DNA from 3 places in the Alkalihalobacillus sp. R86527 genome. Region 2 is predicted to be linked to each of the others. Evidence: riboswitches for the same ligand, from Rfam matches in the RefSeq annotation. Region 2 holds a riboswitch; each other region holds the start of a gene.
What was found. Region 2 has a riboswitch for S-adenosylmethionine ahead of SJY16_RS08145 (Na+/H+ antiporter NhaC family protein). Riboswitches for the same ligand answer to the same signal wherever they lie in the genome.

Region 1 (7,898 bases), 2.1 Mb from region 2:
TCCTACCATTACATTTTCAATATTTTCTATGACTTTTTTCACAGATGGTTGGTACGTATCGTACTGGTACTCTGAGCTCATGAACGATTCCTCCATTAACCTCTATCAAGGTAGTTGTATTCAATATAGGTATCTTTTCCTATTACATGCAATGTCTAAATACTCATACCCTTATTGTAACAAAAATAGGAAACGACACGTTAATAAGTTCCTCTATTTTCACACAATTACAAAAACAATATATGGTAGTTCCTGTAACTTACACCCGTTTTCTCTACGTATAATAGGGAATAGTAAGCCTATACATTCTTTATTTGATATCACAATCATGTTTTTAGAAGAAAGGTGATCCATGTGTCGATTGTATTGAAACGGATCTATGAAGAGGAAAAACCTCTAGGAGGTCATCGTGTGCTAATAGACCGAGTTTGGCCGAGGGGGATTTCCAAAGAAAATGCTAACCTAGATGAATGGATGAAAGACATTGCCCCAAGCTCTTCGTTACGTAAATGGTTTTCTCATGACCCTGATAAATTCGAATCATTTAAAGAAGCATACATAAAAGAAATTAATGAAAGCTCAAATGCAATGTCAAAACTAAATGAGTTGAAGAACATAGCGATTGATAGAAGGGTTGTCTTGCTTTACGGAGCTAAAGATACGGTACACAACCATGCTGTTGTTTTGAAGGAAATGATTGAGAAGTAGAGTTCTATTTGGAATTACGAACTACAACAATAGGCTCCGAGGTTACTCGGAGCCTAAATGGATAGCATCTATCTTCTAGCACCATACGCTACTTTTGTCTAAACCACTCTGGCTGATGAAATCCTTTAAAATCTTCTTCAATTACCTTTCTAAACTCATCAGATCTTACTGCTTCTTCAATATCCTTAACGTATTGCGCATCTTTATCTTCCGTGTTGACCACCACCTGATTAATAATATCTTCAGGTAACTTATCTTTTACAATCGCTTCGTTTAGATCCATTCCTGCTGCAATCGCGAAGTTTCCGTTCACAGCTGATACATCGACGGCATCTAGTGTCCTCGGTAACTGTGCTGCTTCAACAGGTTTAAAGACGAGCTCTTTCGGATTTTTCGTAATATCTTTTACAGAAGCGCGAAGAGGATCAACATCCTCATCAAATTCGATCACCCCATTATCTCTTAGCACTGTTAACCCTCGTGCTAGATTCGTAGGATCATTTGCGATCGCTACCGTACTACCCTTCTCGATCTCATCTAACGAATCATAGTTGTTCGAGTAGATGCCGATCGGAGCAGTAGGCACCCTAATCACGCCGCTTAGCTTCATATTGTTTTCTTTCGCAAATGCGTTCATATACACTTCGTGCTGATATAAATTTGCATCGATCGAGCCGCTTTTGAGTGCTAGATTCGGCTGAACATAATCATTAAATTCCTTAATCGTGACCGAGTACCCTTTCTTCTCCAGGTAAGGTTTGACGCCTTTTTCTAGCATATCGCTATAAGGAATCGTTCCTCCGAGAACTAACTCTTCTTTCTCTACATTACTCGCTTTACTTCCCTGACCTCCACATGCTGACAACAATCCGACCGTCACGAGAAGAACGATCATCGTTAACACATTTTTCTTCATTTAAATGACTCCTCACTCTATTTTTTATCTACTGTTTTGGCGATAAAATCACCGAAATATTGAACGAGCTGAACAATGACGATCAATAGGATAACGGTTGTGAACATGACCGTATCGTCATAACGGTAATACCCATAGCGAATCGCTAAGTCACCGATACCTCCACCGCCGATCGTCCCAGCCATAGCTGAATAGCCTATCAAACTGATGGCAGTTATCGTAAGTCCTGTAATCAAACCAGGTTTCGCCTCTGGCAAGACGATGTGCCGAATGATCATCCACGGAGAAGCACCCGCTGCGACAGCAGCTTCGATGACGCCTTTGTCAATTTCACGCGCAGCCGATTCTACGATTCTTGCATAAAACGGGATTGCCGCTACGGAAAGCGAAACAGAGGCTGCCATAGGACCAATTGTGGTACCTAATAGGAGACTCGTTACCGGTAGTAAGAATACGAGCAAGATGATGAAAGGGACTGAACGAATCAAATTGATGATGATGCCAACCGCTTGCTTCACCCATTTATTCTCTAGAAACAACCCTTCATCCGTAATAAACAAGATGACACCTAGCGGGAGACCGATGACCACCGCGAACAACAATGCGATCCCTACCATAATCAACGTTTCAAAGAACGCGACATTTAGTTCAGGCAAGAGCTTGATAATGTGGTCCATCATTAATCACCTCCACGTTGTTTACTCGCTTCTCTAAATAAGAAATCGCTTGATATACTTCAGTGTCATCGCCACTGACATCCATAATGAACACACCGAGTGGCGTATCTTGGATGTATTCAACTTTTCCATGCAGAATATTGCCTTTCACTTTGAATCTCTGTAACATATCAGAAACGACCGCATCGGTTGCTAGATCTCGGAGAAACATGAGTTTAACAAGCTTGCCTTGGACTTGTTCCATCAACGAATCTGGAAGACGAAATTCAAGCACGTTTTGGATGAATGTCTTTGTTAATTCATCTTTTGGATTAGAAAAGATATCGAACGTCGTACCAGATTCAACCACTCTCCCTTCTCGCATCACCGCACACCGATGACAGATTTCCTTCACCACTTCCATTTCATGAGTAATGATCACGATCGTTATTCCTAGCTTCTTATTGATATCCTTCAGCAATGAAAGAATGGATTTCGTCGTATTTGGATCAAGTGCGGACGTCGCTTCATCGCAAAGCAACACCTTCGGATCGTTTGCTAACGCTCGAGCAATACTCACCCTCTGTTTTTGTCCACCGCTCAATTGTGATGGGTATTTCCTTTTCTGATCAGTGAGCTCCACCACACTCAACAAATGATCCACCTTTTCCTCAATTTGTTTTTTACTCACACCGGCAGCCAGAAGCGCGAATGCTACATTCTCATAGACGGTTTTTGAAGTAACCAAATAGAACCCTTGAAATATCATGCCGATCGATTGCCTTGCTTTTCGAAGGTCTTTACTCGATAGCGAAAGTAAATCGACATCATCGACATGAACGGATCCTGTTGTAGGTCTTTCCAACACATTTATAAAACGAAGGAGCGTACTCTTCCCTGCACCGCTATACCCAACGATCCCAAAGATTTCTCCCTGGCTAACGTTAAGTGACACGTTATCGACAGCGACAATCTTCTCTTTATTCCCGTACTCTTTCGTAATATCTTTTAGTTCAATCATCGTACGACTTCCTTACGAAAAGCATAGGCTTTCCCTGGATGATCATCTGGCAGTCTCGCTTCTCCGTCGAACAGTTTTTCACGAAGGGTGCCTTCTTCATACTCCTCTTTATATAACCCGCGTTTCTGTAATTCTGGAACAACTAACTCTACGAACGCCTCTAAATCTCCTGGTGATACAAGATGATTTAAATTAAATCCATCCACCCCTGAAGCTTCGAATTGAAACTGGATCGCATCTGCTACCTCAGCAGGATTGCCGACGATCACACTATTTCGGTCGATCGATTCAAAACGATTTAACACTTCTCTAACGGTCAGCTTCTTCGGGGCATCCTTCGTCAACGTCGCTGCTTTATACTGACCACCTTCTGTTGTTTTCTTATATTCAAACGGTTCATCTGGGTCCATTTCTTCAAATTCTGCTACATCATACCCACTTGCGCCGTATTGTGCTTTGGCAGCGTCAGCACTCCAAACTTTGTTGTATTCCTCAAACTTCTGCTCAGCTTCCTCCGTTGTTTCACCGACAATTACGCTTAAAAATGAGAAGATCTTTACGTTATCAGGATTTCTTCCATGCTTAACGGCACGCTCACGAATATCCTCGGCATAATACCGGATTCGCTCTGGTGTAGGACCGCCAACAAAAACACACTCCGCATGCTTTGAAGCAAATTCGCGTCCCTTCTCGGATGTTCCAGCTTGATAGATGACAGGCGTTCGTTGTGGCGATGGTTCACTAAGATGAGGCCCTTCTACACTAAAATAGTGACCTTCATGATCGATTTCATGAACTTTGTATGGATCAACAAGCGTATCTGTTTGATGATCTTCAACAACCGCTCCATCCTCCCAACTGCTCTCCCACAATTTGTAGGACACGTCCATATACTCATGAGCGATATCATACCGTTCATCATGACGAATCATCTTATCGAGACCAAAGTTACGTGCTGCATTCGGTAAATAAGACGTCACAACATTCCAGGCAACTCGCCCTTTCGTTAGATGATCAAGCGTCGAAAACCTACGGGCATTTCCAAACGGTGCTTCGTATGTCGTACTCACCGTTACAGCGAATGAGAGATGATTCGTGACACTTGCCATCGCTGGAACAAGAAGAGCAGGATCGTTGATTGGAACTTGCAACCCGTCACGAATCGAAGGATCTTTACTTTTTTGATAAACATCATACACACCGAGAACATCCGCAAAGAAAATCGCATCGAATTTCCCTTTCTCTAACGTCTTAGCAAGATCGATCCAGTAGTCTAAGTCTTTGTATCTCTGATGACGCTTGCTCTCTGCATGTTTCCATAGCCCGTGTGAATTGTGCATCGAACTGTTCATGTCAAACGCATTTAAAATAATTTGTTTACTCATCTCTCCATACCTCCACTCTTTTTTTAAGACGCAAAAAGGCCTCTTCATAAGAAAAGAAGAGGCCTTGAAAAAGCAACTGTCTTTTCTTATCCTTCAAGCATTGCTTGCTGGAATTGGCACAGTACTCATGCGAGTCTGTTGCCGAGGCTTCAAAGGGCCAGTCCCTCCACCTCTCTTGATAAGAAAGTTTGTTTTATGGAATTTAACGATGAATATACAGCACCGATTCATGACCTGTCAACAAGATATCAAAAAATTATTTCTTTTCTAATTACTTGTTGACATTGGATTAATTTGTCTTTATTCTATTCTTTAACGCGCTAATACATTTATCTAGAGTCAGGGGAGGAATCTGGTCCAACGATCCTGCAGCAACCGCTTATCTTAAGCAAGGTGCTCATTCCAGCAGACTTTTTGTCTGAAAGATGAAGCTTGTATGGTTCGAATCATGGAGAGCCTAAGTCTACTTTCAGCTGAAAGTAGACTTTTTTTGTATAGAAAAAAAGGAGGATACTGATGCCACTCGTAACTGAAAAACAGCCAAACTTAGAAGAAGACGTCAAAGAACTTGTAGAACGGTTTAAAACAAGAGCCGCCAAATACGATGAAGAGGAAAGGTTTCCTTACGAGAATTTCGAAGACTTAAAGGAGAAGAATTTTCTATCTCTCACTGTGCCAAAAGAATACGGAGGCTACGGTCTTAACCTGTACGAGTTCTTGAAAGTTCAAGAACAGCTAGCATCAGGTGATGGTCCTACGGCTCTATCGCTCGGCTGGCAGCTTGGCGTCATATTAGAAATCGCTGAATTAAGAGCGTGGGATGAAGCTGTATTCTCTAAAGTGTGCGAGTTGATCGTAAACGAAAAAGCACTCTTAAACCTCGCGCAAACAGAAAAAGCGACCGGCAGTCCTTCACGCGGAGGCATTCCTCTTACGACTGCTACCAGAACGACAAACGGCTGGTTGATCAATGGACGGAAATCGTTTACGTCGATGGCGGTGGCTCTGGATTATTCGATCGTGACCGCCGATGTGGACCAAACCGGTAAGAAAGGGTATTTGCTGATCGACCATAAGCTAAAAGGTGTTCAGGTCGAGGAAACGTGGGATAGTATCTCGATGAAAGGTACGAAGAGTGATGATCTCGTTCTACATAACGTCCATGTTAAACCTGAAGATCTATTGGTAATCGAGGAGAATCACAAGGCATCCCCGAAAGGATGGTATCTTCAGATTCCCGCAGTGTACCTTGGCATCGCAACGTCAGCCATGGACTACACGGTAGAATTCGCCTCCTCCTTCTCTCCTTCCACTCTTCCTGGACCTATTAAAGATGTCTCGGAAGTACGTAGGAAGATTGGGGAAATGCAGTTAGAGATATTCAACGCGAGAGAAGTTCTTTACTCTGTCGCAAAGCGATGGAGCGAAAACCCTGATAAACGTCATAATATGGGGTCTGATTTAGCAGCAGTGAAGCATATCGTAACAAATAGCGCAAACCGGGTCGTAGACTTAGCGATGCGTGTGGTCGGTGCTAGAAGTCTCTCTGCCAGCAACCCATTACAGCGGCACTTTCGAAATGTGCGAGCAGGGCTTCATAACCCGCCGACGGACGATGCGATTGTGTATAGTCTTGCAAACAGCGTGTTTGATGACTAAGTACGTGTTATAACACTAGTTTAGGAGCGTGAAAAAAGATGAGCAACGTTGTACTTATTTACGGAGGAAATTCCCTGCAATCGAGATTGAAAGGTATCAAAGATTATGCAGAAAGTTATTTAGATGAGAAGTCGATCTCCTATGAATCAATCAATGTAATCGACTTACCCGCTACCGATTTAATCACCGCTAACTTTAATAGTCCTGAAATTTTAGAAGCAAATGAAAAAGTAGAGAAAGCGGATGCTGTGATTATTTTGACCCCTGTTTATAAGGCATCGTATACAGGGATATTGAAGACCTATCTTGATCTTCTCCCACAAAAAGCTTTGAAAGGAAAAGCTGTTTTGCCATTGATGATTGGTGGTTCGTTCGGGCATTTACTCGCGATCGATTATGCCCTCAAGCCTGTTCTCTCTTCACTTGGAGCGACGAATCTACTTAGCGGTGCGTATGTGATCGACCAGCACGTTCAGCGTGTTGAGGGGAATATGTATGTGTTGGATGAGGAAGCGAAGGAACGGATGAGGGTTAATTTGGAGACGCTAGTGGAAGAATTGAAGAAATAAGGAAAATAAAAAGTAAGAGCTCAACATATCAGTTGAGCTCTTACTTTATTTAAGTTTCCCATAGTATGGCACGATACTTGTTTTATTTTGAATCTCAAGTAATTGCGAGACAGTCACAAATTGGTATCCTCTTTGTTCTAATTGAGTGAGTAGTTCAGGAAGAGCTTCGGCTGTACTCGGATGAATGTCATGCAACAGAACAATCGCTCCGCTAGTCGCATTTTCTCCTACTTCTTTAATAACCGCAGATGCCTGTAACGTTTGCCAATCCAATGAATCGACTGACCAATTGATGATAGGAGTACCCATTTGTTTCGAAACCGCTTCGACATGCTTATTCAACGCTCCATAAGGAGGACGAACTAATTGAGGCTCCTGTCCAGTTGCTTTCTCGATTTCATCACTGGATTGTTGAATTTCCCTTCGGATGCTCTCTGGACCTAAATTGGAAAGGTCCATGTGATTCTCCGTGTGGTTCCCTATTTCATGCCCTTCTTCCGCAACCTGGCGAGCGATCGTGGGATAGTACTCCACCTGGCTACCAAGCATAAAGAAGGTGGCTTTGGCGTTGTGTTTTTCAAGGATATCCAATACTTTTGGCGTTACGGTTTGGTGTGGGCCGTCATCAAAAGTTAATGCAATGTATTTTCCATCCTCATCTAATTGGACCTGATCCGGTTTATTCTCGGTTTCAGGCTCTTCAGGTTCTTGTAGGATGTCCATTTCATTAATGATATCCTCTTTCAAATATGAAGTGACTTTATCTAATGGAATGTTCACCTGGACATTTCCAGCGACCCCGGCTGCAACCTCATATTTATTAAAATGGATGACTAAGCATTCTTTTGATAAAGACCATTTCCAACTGCCTGGATCTGATAAAGCTTTCTTCATATCTTCTTCAAGAATATAACCTTGAAGATTTTCATTATCTTCCAATCGTTTTTTCACTTCAGTTTGAAGCTTTTTCATAGCCCCAGTATC
Region 2 (7,898 bases):
TTTGAGCGATCATCTTCATTTGTTAAGTCAGCTACAATAGTAGTGACCTCTGCACCCTCCACTAAGGTCTCACATTCTTTTTGAAGTTGTGCTAGCTTTTCTTCGTTACGCCCTGTAATCGATATTATTGCCCCTGCTTGCACAGCTACCTTTGCTGTTGCATACCCGATGCCACCGGTAGCGCCAGTTATGATGATATGCTGCTGTTTTAATGCATCTTCTTTGAATAGTTGCATAAGAAACCTCCTAGCATTTCCTAACGTCATCATTCATTCCCGCTTTCCTGGTGATGAAACATGAAAACAGGTAGCTTTAGAAAAAAGCTACCTGTACATCATACATCAAACTATTGAACGCCAACTGCCTCAAATGCTTTGTTAACCGATTGTACTTCCGGACTACTTGCACCATATAGGTCTGTAGCAGCTTGTACAGCAGAAGAGCGCATATGGCTGAAATCTGAAGAAGATGTTAGATATTGAGTCAACGTACGATAGTAGATAGCGCCGAGCTTGTCTTTTCCAATACCTGAAACTGTCACACCATAAAATGTTCCGCCTTCGCTTAACAGATAAGCAGCCTTGTTCATGATGCCGCTATTGATATGAACACCACCATTATCCTGTGTCCCGGTATAGCGTTCAGAATAATGAGCTGGATCTCCAAACTGAGTTGGGTCTGACATTGAGCGAAGAGCATCTCCAGATGTTCCTGGTGTATAAATATCTTCCCCAATTAGCCAATCTGGATTGTTGTTATCATGGTATTCAACCAGCGTTCCGAATACATCAGACATCGATTCATTTAGTGCACCAGATTCGTTCTGATAAATGAGGTCCGCTGTTGTGTTCGTTACCGCGTGTGTAAGTTCATGAGCAACAACATCTTCTCCTCCTGATAGTGCAACGAATGTAGAACCATCACCGTCTCCGTAAACCATTTGACTTCCATTCCAAAATGCATTGTTATAGTCTCGTCCGTAGTGTACTGTCGACTCTAATGGTGCTCCGTTGCCATCATAACTATCTCTGTTGAATACTTCTTTATAATAATCATAAGTAGCGCTCGCATAGTAATGTGCATCTACAGCTGCGCCATCGTAACTAGCATGAAATTCATTATCCGAGTCTGACCACAGCGACCCAGGCAACTTTTGGCGGTTTGATGCATCATAAGTGAAGACGCCGCCACCTCTTGTTGTATCTTTCAAATAGTAAGTAGAAGAGGAGAGGAGTGTATTAAATGATTTAGTGTCTCCAAGCACACCAGTACCCGTTCCGGTTGTAATCGTTCCAGTAACGTCAGAGCCACCACCACCACCTGGCTTACCTACTCCTTCTTTTTTCGCTTCGTGAAGCGCGTTAAAACTCGTTAGGATCTCCCCAGTTACTGCATCTACAACATAATTCCAGTTTCCTGGCTCAGGTGATAAGAAATTCAGTGTTACGTGATAGGCGTAGCTAGCAGAATTCCCTTGTGGATACACGACAAGAGTCGATTCTGGTTTTTGCTCATAGTCTGGGGTGAAACCAAGTGCCGCTTCTGCTTTCTTTATAGCATCCTGCTTTTTAAACTTAGTTTCCTTCTTTAGTTGTTCTTTCTTCGACCCAAGATCTGAAATCACTTTCCCTGATACAGCTGTTAATACGCCATCTTTATTAACATGAACTGTTTGAGTAGATCCGTAAACTGGTGTTCCTTTATGTAACTGTTGAAGACGAAATACAGTATATCCAAGTTGATCTTTCTCGGTTGATAAAATCTTAAATGATTGCTCTGCTGTAGCACCACTGAATTTGTAGTAGCTTTTGTTTTCGTTTAAGTAATCAAACAACACTTCGTTAGGATTTTTTGAAGATGCCTTTGTTAATTGTCCTGATACAAATGAGGGGGTCCCTTTATCATTATGTAAGTTTGTTGCAAGTGACCCCGACGGAGCTAACATACTTCCTACCAGACCTGCTGATAGTCCTAGTGCTAATAATTTTTTCTTCTTCATGTAAATCCTCCTTTTATCAGATGAGAAAAGATTAACACAATATGAAAAATATTCAAACAATTTAGATAATTATGGTGTTTATGACCTATCATAAGTTAAGGTGAAATAGGCTATCAGCACTAAAGAAAAGGAGCGTCTGGGTTTTAAGATCTAGTTGCTCTTTTTTTATTGAGAGCCACTTTTTCTTTTGAAAAATGTGGAAATGACTTCTCAACATAATTTCTAGCGAATTTTACGCGTTGGAAGAAAGTACTTATTGATATACGAACGTATATTCGGGTAAAATACGGGTATAGATATATAGAACTAGTGTTCTTATTCAGGACTTGAAAGGAGTGGTGGGGATGGATTATTCAACGTTTCAAAAGAAAACCATTTTGTGTGTCGATATGAAAAGCTTTTATGCGAGCTGCTCGGCAGTTGAGATGGGGTTAGATCCATTAACATGCTATCTTGCTGTAGTGGGTGATACAGAACGTCAAGGTAGTGTGGTTTTAGCGGCTTCACCCGCATTGAAAAGAGACTTTAATATACGAACAGGAAATAGGCTTTTTGAAATTCCGAATGATTCTCGGATTCATATCGTAAATGCAAGGATGTCCTCCTATTTAAAGCAATCGATGGAGATTACAAGGCTCTTTCATCGCTACGTTCCAAAAGAATGTATTCACACGTATAGCGTGGACGAATCTTTTCTGCAAATTGATGGAACGGAACGTCTCTGGGGAGGGCGTTTTGAGGCAGCTAATAAGATTAGGGCAGAGATCAGTGAAACATTTGGTCTACCTTGTGCGATTGGAATTGGGCCCAACATGTTGCTGGCAAAGCTCTGTCTTGATTTAGAGGCGAAGAAGTATGGAGTTGCTGAGTGGACGTATGCGGATATTCCTGAGAAGGTTTGGTCCATCTCTCCCCTTAGTAAAATGTGGGGAATTGGACCGCGCCTTGAGCGCACGCTAAATCGAATGGGCATTATGAATGTCGAGCAACTGGCAAAATACCCTTTGCATCTTCTTGAACAGAAATTCGGGGTGATGGGCAACCAGCTTTATCATCACGCCTGGGGAGTGGATCTTTCTGAAATTGGGGCTCCGATTATGCAAGGGCAAATCAGCTTTGGTAAAAGTCAGATTCTACTTAGAGATTATCATGAACAAAAAGAAGTCAAACACGTGATCTTAGAAATGAGTGAAGAGGTAGCGAGGCGCGCGAGAAGAGCTGGAAAAGCGGGGCGTACGATTAGTCTTGGGATTGGCTATAGTAAAGACGAAGGAGGTGGAGGCTTTCATAGGTCGAGAAGTATCGACAGTCCAACTTCGATCACACTTGAAATTTACGACGTCTGTTTGCAGCTCTTTCAGGAGTTTTATGGAGGGAAAACGGTGCGGAAAATATCAATTGCCCTTTCAAATATTTGTGAAGATGAAGAAGTGCAGCTTGACCTTTTCAATATGAAACGACCAAAGCAACGAGACCTTGGCTATGTCATGGATTCTATAAGAGAGAAGTATGGTTCTGATGCTTTGCTTCGAGCTGTTTCCTACACAAAGGCTGGTACAGCATTGCATCGAAGTAAACTTGTCGGAGGTCACAAAGCATAGGAAGGGGTTGAGCTTAGGTGATTCGTGATCGAGGAAATATCAAGTGGACATCAATGATGTTGCCAGAGCATGTTAAAGAGCTGAGAGAATGGAAGGAAGAAGACCGAAAAAGCCAAAAACCTGAGCTCGATGAACAGAAAATCGAGGAAATGAACGATATTATATGTGAAGCGATGGAGTTTCATCGGTCTCTTACTTTTCACTACTTCCAAAAAGGTATGACAAACGTAGTGAAAGGATATGTTCATTATATAGACCAGCTTAATATGGAATTACGAATTGTTGATATGAGTGAGAAGAGACAAACCATCTCTTTCGAAAATCTCGTGCATGTAGGAGAAGAGTAGCGGTGGCTGGTAACACTCTCCAAAATAGAAAACGTTTTTCCTTAGCGAAAAGGGGTAAAATACGTACAAACTATTATACGGAGTGAAGTGTGAGATGCTAGCTGCTCAGAACCTCAAACATTATAAAGAAAATATTAAAGGGATCGATATTCATTATGAGTATCATAAGAATGAAGTTACTTCCGATCGTCCTGTATTAACGTTATTGCATGGGTTTTTGTCCTCAACGTTCAGTTATCGAAAGCTTATCCCCTTGCTTTCAAAGTACTACACTGTTGTAGCCATTGATCTTCCGCCATTTGGAAGAAGTGAAAAATCCAGTCGTTTTGTTCATTCTTATCAAAACTTCGCAGAAGTAGTAATCGAACTACTTGAACGGTTAAGTGTTGAAGAAACGATTATGATCGGTCATTCGATGGGGGGGCAAGTGGCACTGAGAGCATCAGGCTTAAATGAGAACCTTATTAAGAAAAATATACTACTTTGTAGTTCAGGCTATCTTGAAAAGGCCAAACAGAGTCTCGTATATTCATCTTATTTGCCTTTTTTCTCAATGTATTTAAAACGATGGCTTTCGCGTAAAGGAGCGAAGGGAAATCTCATGAATTGTGTGTACGATCCTGATTTAATCGATGAAGAAATGGTAGACGGGTATGTTCAGCCTTTCTTTAATGAGGGTATTTTCCGCTCGCTTGTACGCATGATTCGAGATAGAGAAGGAGACCTTTCTCAAGAAGAGTTAAGAAACATCAAAACCCCGAGTTTATTGATATGGGGGGAACACGATAGAGTTGTACCGTTGCAAATTGGCAAACGATTAGCGGAGGATCTTCCGAATTCTGAGTTGATCGTGTATGAAAAGACAGGTCATTTACTTCCTGAAGAGCAACCGCATTCCATTTTAAGCGACATCCATACCTTTATTCAAAGGTAGCTCACTTGTAGCGAGTCGATAAATGACACGATTCGACTTTATTATTGACGAAGAAGAATAATGCGTGATAAACTTCATAACACTAATAATCGAATAGTTCTTATCAAGAGAAGCGGAGGGAACTGGCCCTGAGAAGCTTCAGCAACCTCTGACAATCAGAAAGGTGCTGCTTCCAGCAAGAGAAATCTTGAGAGATAAGAGTAGAGCCCTCTTCTCTTGAAGTGGGCTTTTTTGATTGCTACAAATTAACTAATAAGGAGTAAGTGTAATGGAAAAAGAAATAAAAGGGAATGGCTTCGCGCTGATCCCGCTTGGTATATTTATTTTGCTTTTTATTGGGACAGCAGTTGTAACGAAAGATTTTTATAGCATGCCAGTTGTGCTTGCCTCATTGATTGCTGCAGGAGTTGCGCTCTCAATGAATCGAAAAGAAAGCTTTATGAAGAAAGTAGAAGTTTTTTGTCGAGGAGCAGGAAACTCTAATATCATCTTAATGATCCTTGTCTTTCTATTAGCAGGAGCCTTTGCTGAAACAGCGAAAAAAATAGGGGCTGTAGATTCGATTGTAAATCTGGGTATCTCTCTATTACCTGCAAGTCTTCTCGTTGTTGGCTTGTTTTTGATCGGGTGTTTTATATCGATATCAATGGGGACCTCGATGGGGACAATTGTAGCGTTAGCGCCAATTGGAATCGGGATTGCAGAGCAAACGGGTATTTCGGTAGCTCTTACTTTATCTGCCGTTATCGGTGGTGCAATGTTTGGAGATAACCTTTCCATGATATCGGATACGACAATTGCAGCTGTCCGAACACAAAATACAAAGATGAAAGATAAATTTAAAGTGAACTTTTTCATCGTCCTGCCGGCTGCCATTATTACTGCTATCATTTATGGATTTTTAACAATGGGAGAAAAGGCATCACTAGACGGCGGGAAATCATTTGATTTAATCACCGTGTTACCTTACATTGGGGTATTAATAGCAGCCATTGTAGGAATCAATGTGCTTATTGTACTCGTTAGTGGAACGTTGTTTGCAGGGGCGGTAGGCTTATTTAACGGTACTTTTGGTCTGAACGGCCTAGTATCTACCGTTACTGATGGGATTAAAGGAATGGAAGACCTTGCTATGATTGCGCTGATTATTGGGGGAATGATTGAAGTAATCCGATACAATGGAGGCGTTCAGTACGTTCTTGATAAAATCCTTAATCGAGTGAAATCACGAAAAGGAGCAGAGTTCGGTATTGCTGGACTTGCAACGATTCTTGATTTATCAACGGCAAATAACACGATATCTATCATTATGGGGGGACCACTTGCAAAGAATATATCAGAGAAATATCATGTTGATGCTAGGAAGTCTGCAAGTATACTTGATATCTTTTCTGGAAGTGTTCAAGGAATGTTGCCATATGGAGCACAGTTGCTAGCAGCAGCCGGCTTAGCCTCGATTTCGCCATTAGCACTCATCCCTTATTCGATTTATCCAATCCTAACGGCAGTAGCGGGTATCATTGCGATTGGTATAAATTATCCTTCATTTCGAAAAGAGTCCACAGTAGAACATTAAAAGAAACCAGGCCGTCGTCTATGACAGGCCTGGTTTCTTTATTCTTCAATTTGCTTTTGAAGATGAACGATTTTTTGAGGGAGTATATATAGAAATTCAATCAATGAGTCCAATAAATCGATGATAAGGTTAGCGGTTTCTTCACTTGTGGAATTTTCCAGGCAAAGTAGATTGTGCAAATTGCTTCCTTTCCCCATCAATTGTCCGAGTCGTACAATTGGCTCTTCAAGATCAACTTGTTTTGCAAGGGCTTCTAGCTGCTTGGATAGCGGTTGAGTAAGTTCATTGTCAGCTAAAAAACTCCGTGTGATGCTTTCTAAGACGCGGTTCGCCATGACGGCAGTAGCAGTCCAGTCTTTCATATTATGTACATTAACAGCTGAGCGATAAACGCGCTCGAGATCATCTGGAAGCCTCGCAGTGCCCACCAAACGGCCTAGAGGCTCTCTAGTGAACGAAGTTTGGTGAACAAATAATTCTACTTCTTCACCTTGCTCGCTGGTGGAAGTTTTGATTAATACAAAGAGAATGGACTCCTTGCAGACTGAGCACCTCGAAAATGTGGAAAACACTGTTTGGTTGATTTGGTAATCAAATTTTAAGTGAAAAGAAGCGGTGTTCCCGCACTCAGGACATTCTGTGTTAGCGGATTTTGGTAATTTGGTTTGTCCGTATTTAACAACAGAATTAATTGTAGTTTGTTGTATTTTTCTCATCTAATACCCCCTGGATCGATTTTGAGCCTTGTTTTTAGCGCTTGCTGAAACGGGTTTTGAGAATAAGGTAAGCATAGTAGTAAGAATATTATAACATTTAATCCTATCAACTTACATTATTCGCCCCTTATGGAAATTTGAGGGGGTTTTAATGAAAGGGGTGCAAGGCTGTTCATAATTCGAGACTAAAGTCCTTATATAAAATGAGACCATCATCCTGTCCTTATGAATGAAATTGACAGCGTTCAATCACTACTTCTACACTAATAAGATATAAAAAGATAGGAGGGCAATAAAGAAATGCTAGTAAGCTTATGGAACAAGTTATGGTTAGAACATGGACGAGCAAAAGAACTCTTAACATTCGCTTCTTCAAATACAACTGGAATCCCTTCTACATCAAAAGAAAAAAACATTGAGGGTTACACGTCAGGCAAAAAGCCGGAGTTTGACAAGCGAAAGACCATCGGGTTATTACTTGGTCCAGCGCTATTTAGTTGTATTTTACTTTTTTTTCACCCCTCAGGTTTAACAGGGGAAGCACTCGCCATTCTCGCAAGCACAGCCTGGATTGCAACCTGGTGGATAACAGAGGCGATCCCAATTCCTGCTACTTCGCTTTTGCCGCTCATATTATTTCCGCTTACAGGAGGACTAGAAGGCGGGATGACAGCTTCGGCATATGGGGATAATACTATATTTTTATTTATGGGAGGATTTTTGAT
Region 3 (7,898 bases), 410 kb from region 2:
GAATATGATCAAACAGAAAGCAGAAAAAATGAACATATTGATATTTGTCTCACCGAAGAAGTCGAAGGACAAGGAATCACCACTGGATTAGAAAAATTTAGATTTAAACATCGAGCATTACCAGAAATCGATTTTGATGATATCGATCTATCAACAGAATTCCTTGGTAAACAAGTAGCTTCACCTTTTCTAATCAGTTCGATGACTGGAGGGACCAAACGTGCTTGGGAGATAAATAAGCGTCTTGCGAAAACTGCTGAAGCAGAGGGATGGGCACTTGGTGTAGGCTCCATGCGGGCTGCGATACAGGAAGAACGCTCTGTTTATTCATTCGAAGTAAGAAAGTTTGCTCCTACGATTCCGATCTTTGCAAATATAGGTGCCGTGCAGTTGAATTATGGTTTTACAGTAGAAGAATGTAAAAAGGCAATCGATCTGATTGAAGCCGATGGACTCATCCTTCATGTAAACTCTCTTCAAGAAGTGTTTCAACCCGAAGGCGACACAAACTTCAAAAGCTTACTTCCAAAAATTAAAGAAGTAGCAAAAAGACTTGAAGTGCCGGTAGGCGTAAAAGAAGTTGGTATGGGGATCGATAATGAAACGGCTAGAAGCTTGGTCAACATAGGTGTAGACTTCATCGATGTAGCAGGAGCCGGTGGAACATCGTGGATTCAGGTTGAAAGCTACCGCTCTCATCAGACCTTAAGAGAGCAAGCAGCTGAAGCGTTTAAAGGGTGGGGCAATGCTACCGCCGAATGTTTGATAGATGTTCGAAAAGACCTTCCCACCGTTCCATTAATTGCAAGTGGTGGGTTGAAAAATGGTGTCGATGCTGCAAAGAGTATTGCTCTCGGAGCTGATCTTGCAGGGTTTGGTAGAGCTCTTCTTCATCACGCTGTCGATGAAAGCGAACAAGCTCTTTCTGATCAACTCAAAAGAATAAAGTTCGAACTTCAAACTGCTATGTTCGGTATTGGCGCTTCATCGATTCACGATTTAAAACACACAAAATCATTGCGTCAATCTTAGCCGGAGAATTTTCTCCGGCTTTTTGTATAGGTCCCTTTTCCAAGTGCAAACTAATTGGAAAAGGGGGGATAATAAATGGATTGGCTTTCGATTATACCATTCGTAGTTGTTATCCTTGTTGCGGTTAAAACCAAACTCGTAATACCGGGGTTAACAGCAGGATTGTTAACAGCATCATTCATACACAAGCCTGGTCTTATTTCTGGGTTAGAACAATTTTACCAATTTATCATGAGTGGCCTGAAAGATGAAAGCAATATTAAGATTATTATCTTTTTATATATGTTTACTGGTCTTATCGGAATGATGAAATATACAGGTGGAATCAAAGGATTTGTTCAAACAGCCTCAAGTAAAATCAATTCGAAAAGAGGCGCATTGTTTCTAACATGGCTTTCAACGCTAGGTACTTTCAGTGCACCCAGTTTCCGTATCGTGACGGTCGCTCCTATAATGAAGGCACTTCTAAAGAAAGTAAAGATGACTCCACAGGAACTTGGGTTTGTAATCGAAACCACAGCTACCCCGGTAATTGTACTGATTCCAATCGCTACTGCATTTGTGGGGTACATGTCATCTGTTGTAGACCTTTCTTTAAAAGGGCAGGGTCTCGAAGGTGATGGGTACAGATTATTTCTAGAAAGTATCCCTTATAATTTCTTCTCTATTTCAATCATCATCATTGGGTTTTATTTAAGTTTTTTTCATCATAATAAAAAACCAGCTACCGATGCAGGAAATCTCGAAAAAGAAATAGATGATAAGTGGGAAGATTGTCACCCTGTCGTTTCGAAGGATCTACCAGCTAAACCAATGAACTTATTGGTTCCTCTAAGTGGTGTTATTCTTCTTACACTCTTCCTTACATATTGGAATGGCTATGAAAAAGGATTTACGGGGATAATCGAAGCTTTTATCGAAGCAGATGTATTAGATGCCATGGTGTTTGCCCTCCTGACAACGGTTCTATTAACATTTGTTTTTTATTTGTTCCAAAAGTTCACTCTCAAGAATCTCGTCACCTTTTTTATTGAAGGTGGGAACGATATGATGGCTGTAATCGTTTTACTCACAGTTGTTTGGGGACTTGCTTCCTCAGCTGAAACTTTAGGATTTTCAACCTTTGTTACACAGAACTTAAACTGGATTCCTGTATTATTTGTACCACCGGTCTTGTTTCTTGTTGGTTCGTTTGTTTCTTACTTTATCGGTTCCTCATGGGGAACATGGGGGATTCTCATGCCACTTGGAATATCTCTTGGTGCAACAACAGGGACATCATTACCTCTTGTGATCGGTGCTGTATTTGCAAGCGGGACATTTGGAGCATTTTCTTCACCTCTAAGTGATAACACGAATACAATAGCAAAAATTCTCAAATTAAATACAATGACTTATGCAACATTCAAGCTCAAGCCAGCACTCATTGGTGCTGCTGTATCTGCAATTGGTTATTTTGTAATTTCTTTTATTATTTAGCGCACTAATGTAAGCTTTTCTATTGACACCTAGTGTTACAACCTTTAACATTGTCATTAACTTAATAATCCTTTTTCAAGGATCTTCTTATTCAGAGAGGTGGAGGGACTGGCCCTTAGATACCTCGGCAACGGATTCCTATAGATTTTATACGGGAGCACCGTGCCAATTCCTGCGGCGAAAGTCGGAAAATAAGAAGAGGCGATCGGTATAACCAACCCTCTTCTGTTCGGGCAGATGAGGGTTTTTTTATATGCACTCCTCATCAAACGGTTTATTAATAAAGGAGTGAACGAATATGCAACTTGTATCAAAAGATGAAGAAAAAAAACAAATGATGATCAAAAGCCTTTTAGGAAAAGGAATCTATAAGAAAAATAATAAACAGCTTTATATGTTATCTCTGAGTGAACTCGAAGACATATATTTAGAAAAAGCTGGCCAAAATAGAAACGACACTTGGAGAAATGGAGTGGAAACAATGGAAAGAGCAGTATTTGCAGCAGGATGTTTTTGGGGAGTAGAAGCACTATTTCAGCAGTTAAATGGGGTAACGTCCACATCTGCTGGCTTTACCGGAGGAAAAACGATCGATCCTTCCTACGAAGAAGTCTATAAAGAATTAACAGGGCACGCAGAAGCTGTACTCGTAGAATATAATCCAGCAATCATTTCATATGATGAGTTGCTTCAAGTATTTTTCGAAAACCATAACCCAACTTCACTGAACCGTCAGGGAGAAGATGTTGGCACTAGATATCGCTCAGCTATTTTTTATAGTTCTGATGAGCAAAGAACGTTAGCTGAAAAGGCGAAAGCAGAACTTACGGCATCTGGAAAGTTCAAAAAACCGATTGTAACTCAAATTGTACCTGCAGCCAATTTCTATAGAGCTGATGAATACCATCAGAGCTACCTTGCGAAACATGGTCAATCTTCTTGCAAAATTTCATGATAGGATAAAAAAGGCTTTCCCTTAAAGATTTGGGAAAGCCTTTTTGTATACTCTATCTCCGGTTAACACCAATATGATCTAAGAATAGTTTACCTCTCTCTGATTCATCAAACTTAAAGCGAATAGAAGTGAGCTTCTCCGGTTGAAAAGAACTGTTTTGATCCATAAATGTTGTCATCGGTATATTGAAGGTTTGTAAAACTGGTTCTGTAGGATCACCAAATCGCGCTTCTTCATAAAATTTTGTTTTCGTATGCTGGATAGGGAGGACCGGATGCATACTCATAACATCACTTATTTGTACACTTGCGGATTCCCCGTTCTCAGAAGTAGCAACAATACTAAAATCCATTACAACTTCTTCCTCGTCAGAAACATTTCCTGCTGTGAAGGTTAAGGCGCTATTCTTATTAAATGAATAAGGGTTTTCCAATAACTTCTTAAACGAAAGCGTATATGAGCCATTCTTTGAATAAGCATGATCCCATTTTAGAAACACTCCGTGATTATCTCTTACTTTATTTCTTCTAAATTCCAATTCACCTTCATACCATTGCAATAATCCCTCGGCATCCATATTGAGATAAGGAGAAGAAGCCGTGGAGACATCTACATCCTCTTCAAAATCACTAAAGATATGATACGAAGGATCCTCATATTTATTAATATAGGTTGTCGAAGGTAGCCATTCTAATGCATATCGATAATCTTCAAACATCGGTACAAAAGATGAATCATCATGAAGGGTTGCCTCTAAAAAACCTGAAACATACGTCTTCGCAATTTGTCGCTGTTCTTTTCCATCTAGAAGAGGTTTTTTATTTAATAAAAGCGTGAATGGAAAGTACGTGTCGTTGTCTCCCCATGTAGTGTTAAACTGTCCATGGTTTGCTCGATCCACATAAAGAGCAGCTTTCATGATATTCTTTCTACCAGTTAAGGTGATTCCATTGAATTGACGGTCGCCTTCAAATTCAGAAAGATCACTGTCGTATGAACCATGTAGGATTAAGTAATTCACATCATTCAATTCAATTTTCCGATCTGCAATTGTATGGTAATCGGTCGGGGCGATTGCAATAACGCTTTTGATATTATACTGAAAGTCGAACCGTTTATATGCGTTGTTTGGATAACGCTCTAACTTATTGAACTTTGCCGCCAGAATAGCTGCTTGTCCACCGCGTGAATGGCCGGTAAGAGCAATGTTCTCGAAATCTACTTTTTCATAAAACGGCGCTTGTTTCTTTGTTGATAGTTTTTCAATTTCTTTTAGATGACTTAATAGCATCCACGCTCTTCCATTAATATCTCCTCCTAAACTACCAGACCAAGAAGAATTCAAGAAATTCTCATCCACTGATACAGTGATAAAACCTCTACTAGCAAGTAATTCACCTAGATAACGATAGCCTTCATCTGAGAAGTCTTCCATCTTGTGATTACCGTGGACCATCAACACTAAAGGGAATTTCCCCTCACCATCAGGCATCCACACCCTACCATTAATAGGGAGGTTTGTATCAGTAAAGCCCCAGAACATTTCACGTAGTTTCGACCAGTCACCAATAAGGGCGGAACCGTTAACAGACGTTGTTTGAACATCTACCTTTTCCCCGAAAACTTCTCTATGTTTGTCTGTACCACTTCCGTAAGTAAACGTTTTTATGTCATATTTACCCGGCAAAGAGGGGTTTTCACTTACTGGAGAGAGGGTTTGTTGCTCGACATGTAATCGTTCTTCAGTTATACCTGGTGTGAACAGCCAATAAAAAAAGATTGCGGTTATTAGGGTTCCAAACGCCAGCATAAAAATAGAAGAAGGTCTCTTCATTCCATGAACGATAGGGTACCCTAAAAAGCCTCCTATGACTAAGCCAATACCTGCAACCAAATAGGCAAGAGGTAAGATGTTCTCAAGAGATTTAAACTGATCAAGTGTATAAATAATTAGTCCAACAGACACAGCTAATGCAGCTATAAAGAAAACTGGAAGCTTCACTAAATATTTTACGAAGAGCTTTACAATGTAGAAGATGACCAACGTACCCAAAACACTCAGGAGTGAGAATATGAGAATATCGATTCCTTTGCCAAGTCCAGTATGGAAATCAAAACCTATCGAAAAAATAAGGAACATCGTCATCAACAATGCCCCATAGGAAGCACCTTTCCACATTCTTTGGAAAACGGTTCTTATATGATTCGACAATCTTAAATAACTTTTTTGGACAACATTTTTCTTACTATGTACCATGCTACGCCGTTCATAATCATGCTGTTGTTCCAAAGATACCCTCCCTTTCTTTTATCATTTCTTCATTATATCAAAGACACCATCCAGTTTGAGCGTGTATTTTCTTTAGGAAAAGAGGGGAAGTTTATGAAAAAAACGGATATTACAAGCATTGTGGTAGGAAAGCTAAACAAAGGTACGATCGACCTTTATAGAAACAAGGTGAAGATAGGAGAATTGAACTTAAACACATCAGTATATAGGGTGAATTCATCCTATGTAGTAGAAAATCATCGAATATACGTTCTAGAAAAAGAACCAGAGGTTATCAAACAATTCGTGTTTGATTGTGATTTAGGTTGGTGTTAATGTAAGATGACTGCTGTCTTATCAGCAGTTTTTTTATGTCCACAACTGTACAGAGTGAGCTATACTGAAATATGAAAACACGTTTTAATCATGATTAAGAAGGGATGTTTTGATTGGAAGCAGTTTGCATTATAGCGGAAAAGCCTGATCAGGGCTCAAGGTTGGCCGCTCCTTATCCTTCTGAAAAAAAACAGGGGTACATATATATTAAGCCCACATCTGATTTCCCAGGTGGCGCATACGTAACATGGGCAGTAGGACACCTTTGTGAACTAGTTCCTCCAGAAACGTACAAAACCGAATGGAAGAAATGGACGTTACAAACCTTACCGATGATACCAGAGCAATTTCAATACCAGGTTTCTAAAAGCAAATGGAAGCAATTTAAGATTATTAAAGAACTTCTTCAAAAGAAAGATGTTGGTTCCATCATTCATGCGGGAGATGCTGGCCGGGAAGGTGAGCTTATCGTCAGGACCATCATCAACCAAACCGGTTGTAAAAAACCGATGCAACGCTTATGGATTTCGTCACTAACAGAAAAAGCGGTAAAAGAAGGATTCAACTCACTACGAGGTGAAAGAGATACGAGAAACTTATATTTCGAAGCCTATGCACGATCATGTGCAGACTGGGTAGTTGGAATTAACGCATCAAGAGCATATACGCTATTATTTAAGCAAAAAGGGATTCAAGATGTATTTTCTGCTGGAAGAGTCCAAACTCCAACGCTTGCACTCGTTGTAAAGCGTGAAAAGGAGATTTCTAATTTTAAATCCGAACCGTTTTGGGAAGTGAAAGGAACATTTGATTATAACGGAGAGAAAGTAATAGGAAAATGGATGAAAGATGATCAAACGAGAGTTGATAATCCTGAGATGGCAAAAGCGATTGCTGCATTCTGCAAGGATAAAACCTGCCAAGCAAGCAAAGTGAAAAAGGAGCGAAAACAGTACAAACCTCCTTACCTTTACCAACTCTCATCACTTCAATCAGCAGCGAATAAAAAGTATAAATTTTCTCCTAAAAAAACACTAGATATTGCACAGAAACTTTATACAAAAGGAATGATTTCTTATCCACGAAGTGATTCCAGTTTTGTTACAACTGAAGAAGCAGCGGAGTTTCCATCGATTCTTTCAAAGCTTCAGAAGCAAGAAGCGTATAAATCCCTTTTCCCTTTAAAGAAACAATCGATTATGAATGATAAACGCTACGTGAATGCTTCAAAAGTAAGTGATCACTATGCCATCATTCCAACAGAACAGGTTCCTAAACTCGATAGACTCTCTGGTGAAGAATCAAAAATCTATGATCTCATCGCAAGAAGCCTTCTCGCTGCACATGAAGATGTAGCAATCGTAGACTATACGACTCTAACGACTCTCGTGGAGGATCGAGCAGAGTTTATTTCAAAAGGGCAAGTAAAAGTCCAAGAGGGTTGGCATAGAGTCATCACCTCCTCCCAAAAGGACGAGGTTCTCCCTCCTATCGTTAAGGGACAGGCGGGTACTGTCATATCAGCAGATGTTATCGAAGGAAAGACGCAGCCTCCGAAACGGTTCACTGAAGGACAGCTTATTACGATGATGAAAACTGCCGGAAAACATCTTGAAGATGAATCCTTAGAGAAAGTCTTAAAGGATACAGAAGGGCTCGGAACAGAAGCCACGCGTGCTGGAATTATTACGATGCTTAAGGACCGAAAGTATATCGAAGTTGTGAAAAACCAGGTGTCAGCTACTGACAAAGGAATCTTACTTATCGACTCGATAGGTGAAGCGGTTCTTGCTAGTCCAGAAATGACTGCGAAATGGGAACAAAGGT

Region 1: it holds a riboswitch for S-adenosylmethionine, as region 2 does, so the genes downstream of both, SJY16_RS19495 (acyl-CoA dehydrogenase family protein) here and SJY16_RS08145 (Na+/H+ antiporter NhaC family protein) in region 2, are expected to answer to the same signal.
Region 3: it holds a riboswitch for S-adenosylmethionine, as region 2 does, so the genes downstream of both, msrA (peptide-methionine (S)-S-oxide reductase MsrA) here and SJY16_RS08145 (Na+/H+ antiporter NhaC family protein) in region 2, are expected to answer to the same signal.

What each region holds. Positions count from the first base shown of each region.
Region 1 is NZ_JAXHBW010000001.1:3,725,437-3,733,334, forward strand. Features, by position in the region: gene SJY16_RS19465 (AAA family ATPase) at 1-81, opposite strand, end outside; gene SJY16_RS19470 (DUF488 domain-containing protein) at 355-708, shown strand; gene SJY16_RS19475 (MetQ/NlpA family ABC transporter substrate-binding protein) at 797-1,624, opposite strand; gene SJY16_RS19480 (methionine ABC transporter permease) at 1,642-2,304, opposite strand; gene SJY16_RS19485 (methionine ABC transporter ATP-binding protein) at 2,273-3,301, opposite strand; gene SJY16_RS19490 (LLM class flavin-dependent oxidoreductase) at 3,298-4,686, opposite strand; SAM riboswitch class I at 4,770-4,871, opposite strand; SAM riboswitch class I at 5,013-5,118, shown strand; gene SJY16_RS19495 (acyl-CoA dehydrogenase family protein) at 5,203-6,345, shown strand; gene ssuE (NADPH-dependent FMN reductase) at 6,384-6,914, shown strand; gene SJY16_RS19505 (polysaccharide deacetylase family protein) at 6,960-7,898, opposite strand, start outside.
Region 2 is NZ_JAXHBW010000001.1:1,592,133-1,600,030, forward strand. Features, by position in the region: gene SJY16_RS08120 (SDR family NAD(P)-dependent oxidoreductase) at 1-236, opposite strand, end outside; gene SJY16_RS08125 (M4 family metallopeptidase) at 347-1,999, opposite strand; gene SJY16_RS08130 (Y-family DNA polymerase) at 2,344-3,600, shown strand; gene SJY16_RS08135 (YolD-like family protein) at 3,618-3,947, shown strand; gene SJY16_RS08140 (alpha/beta fold hydrolase) at 4,042-4,881, shown strand; SAM riboswitch class I at 4,979-5,082, shown strand; gene SJY16_RS08145 (Na+/H+ antiporter NhaC family protein) at 5,150-6,457, shown strand; gene SJY16_RS08150 (hypothetical protein) at 6,496-7,173, opposite strand; gene SJY16_RS08155 (SLC13 family permease) at 7,474-7,898, shown strand, end outside.
Region 3 is NZ_JAXHBW010000001.1:1,998,127-2,006,024, reverse strand. Features, by position in the region: gene SJY16_RS10190 (glycosyl-4,4'-diaponeurosporenoate acyltransferase CrtO family protein) at 1-8, shown strand, start outside; gene fni (type 2 isopentenyl-diphosphate Delta-isomerase) at 1-1,032, shown strand, start outside; gene SJY16_RS10180 (Na+/H+ antiporter NhaC family protein) at 1,108-2,511, shown strand; SAM riboswitch class I at 2,596-2,709, shown strand; gene msrA (peptide-methionine (S)-S-oxide reductase MsrA) at 2,810-3,466, shown strand; gene SJY16_RS10170 (alpha/beta hydrolase family protein) at 3,519-5,756, opposite strand; gene SJY16_RS10165 (DUF2553 family protein) at 5,850-6,071, shown strand; gene SJY16_RS10160 (DNA topoisomerase III) at 6,185-7,898, shown strand, end outside.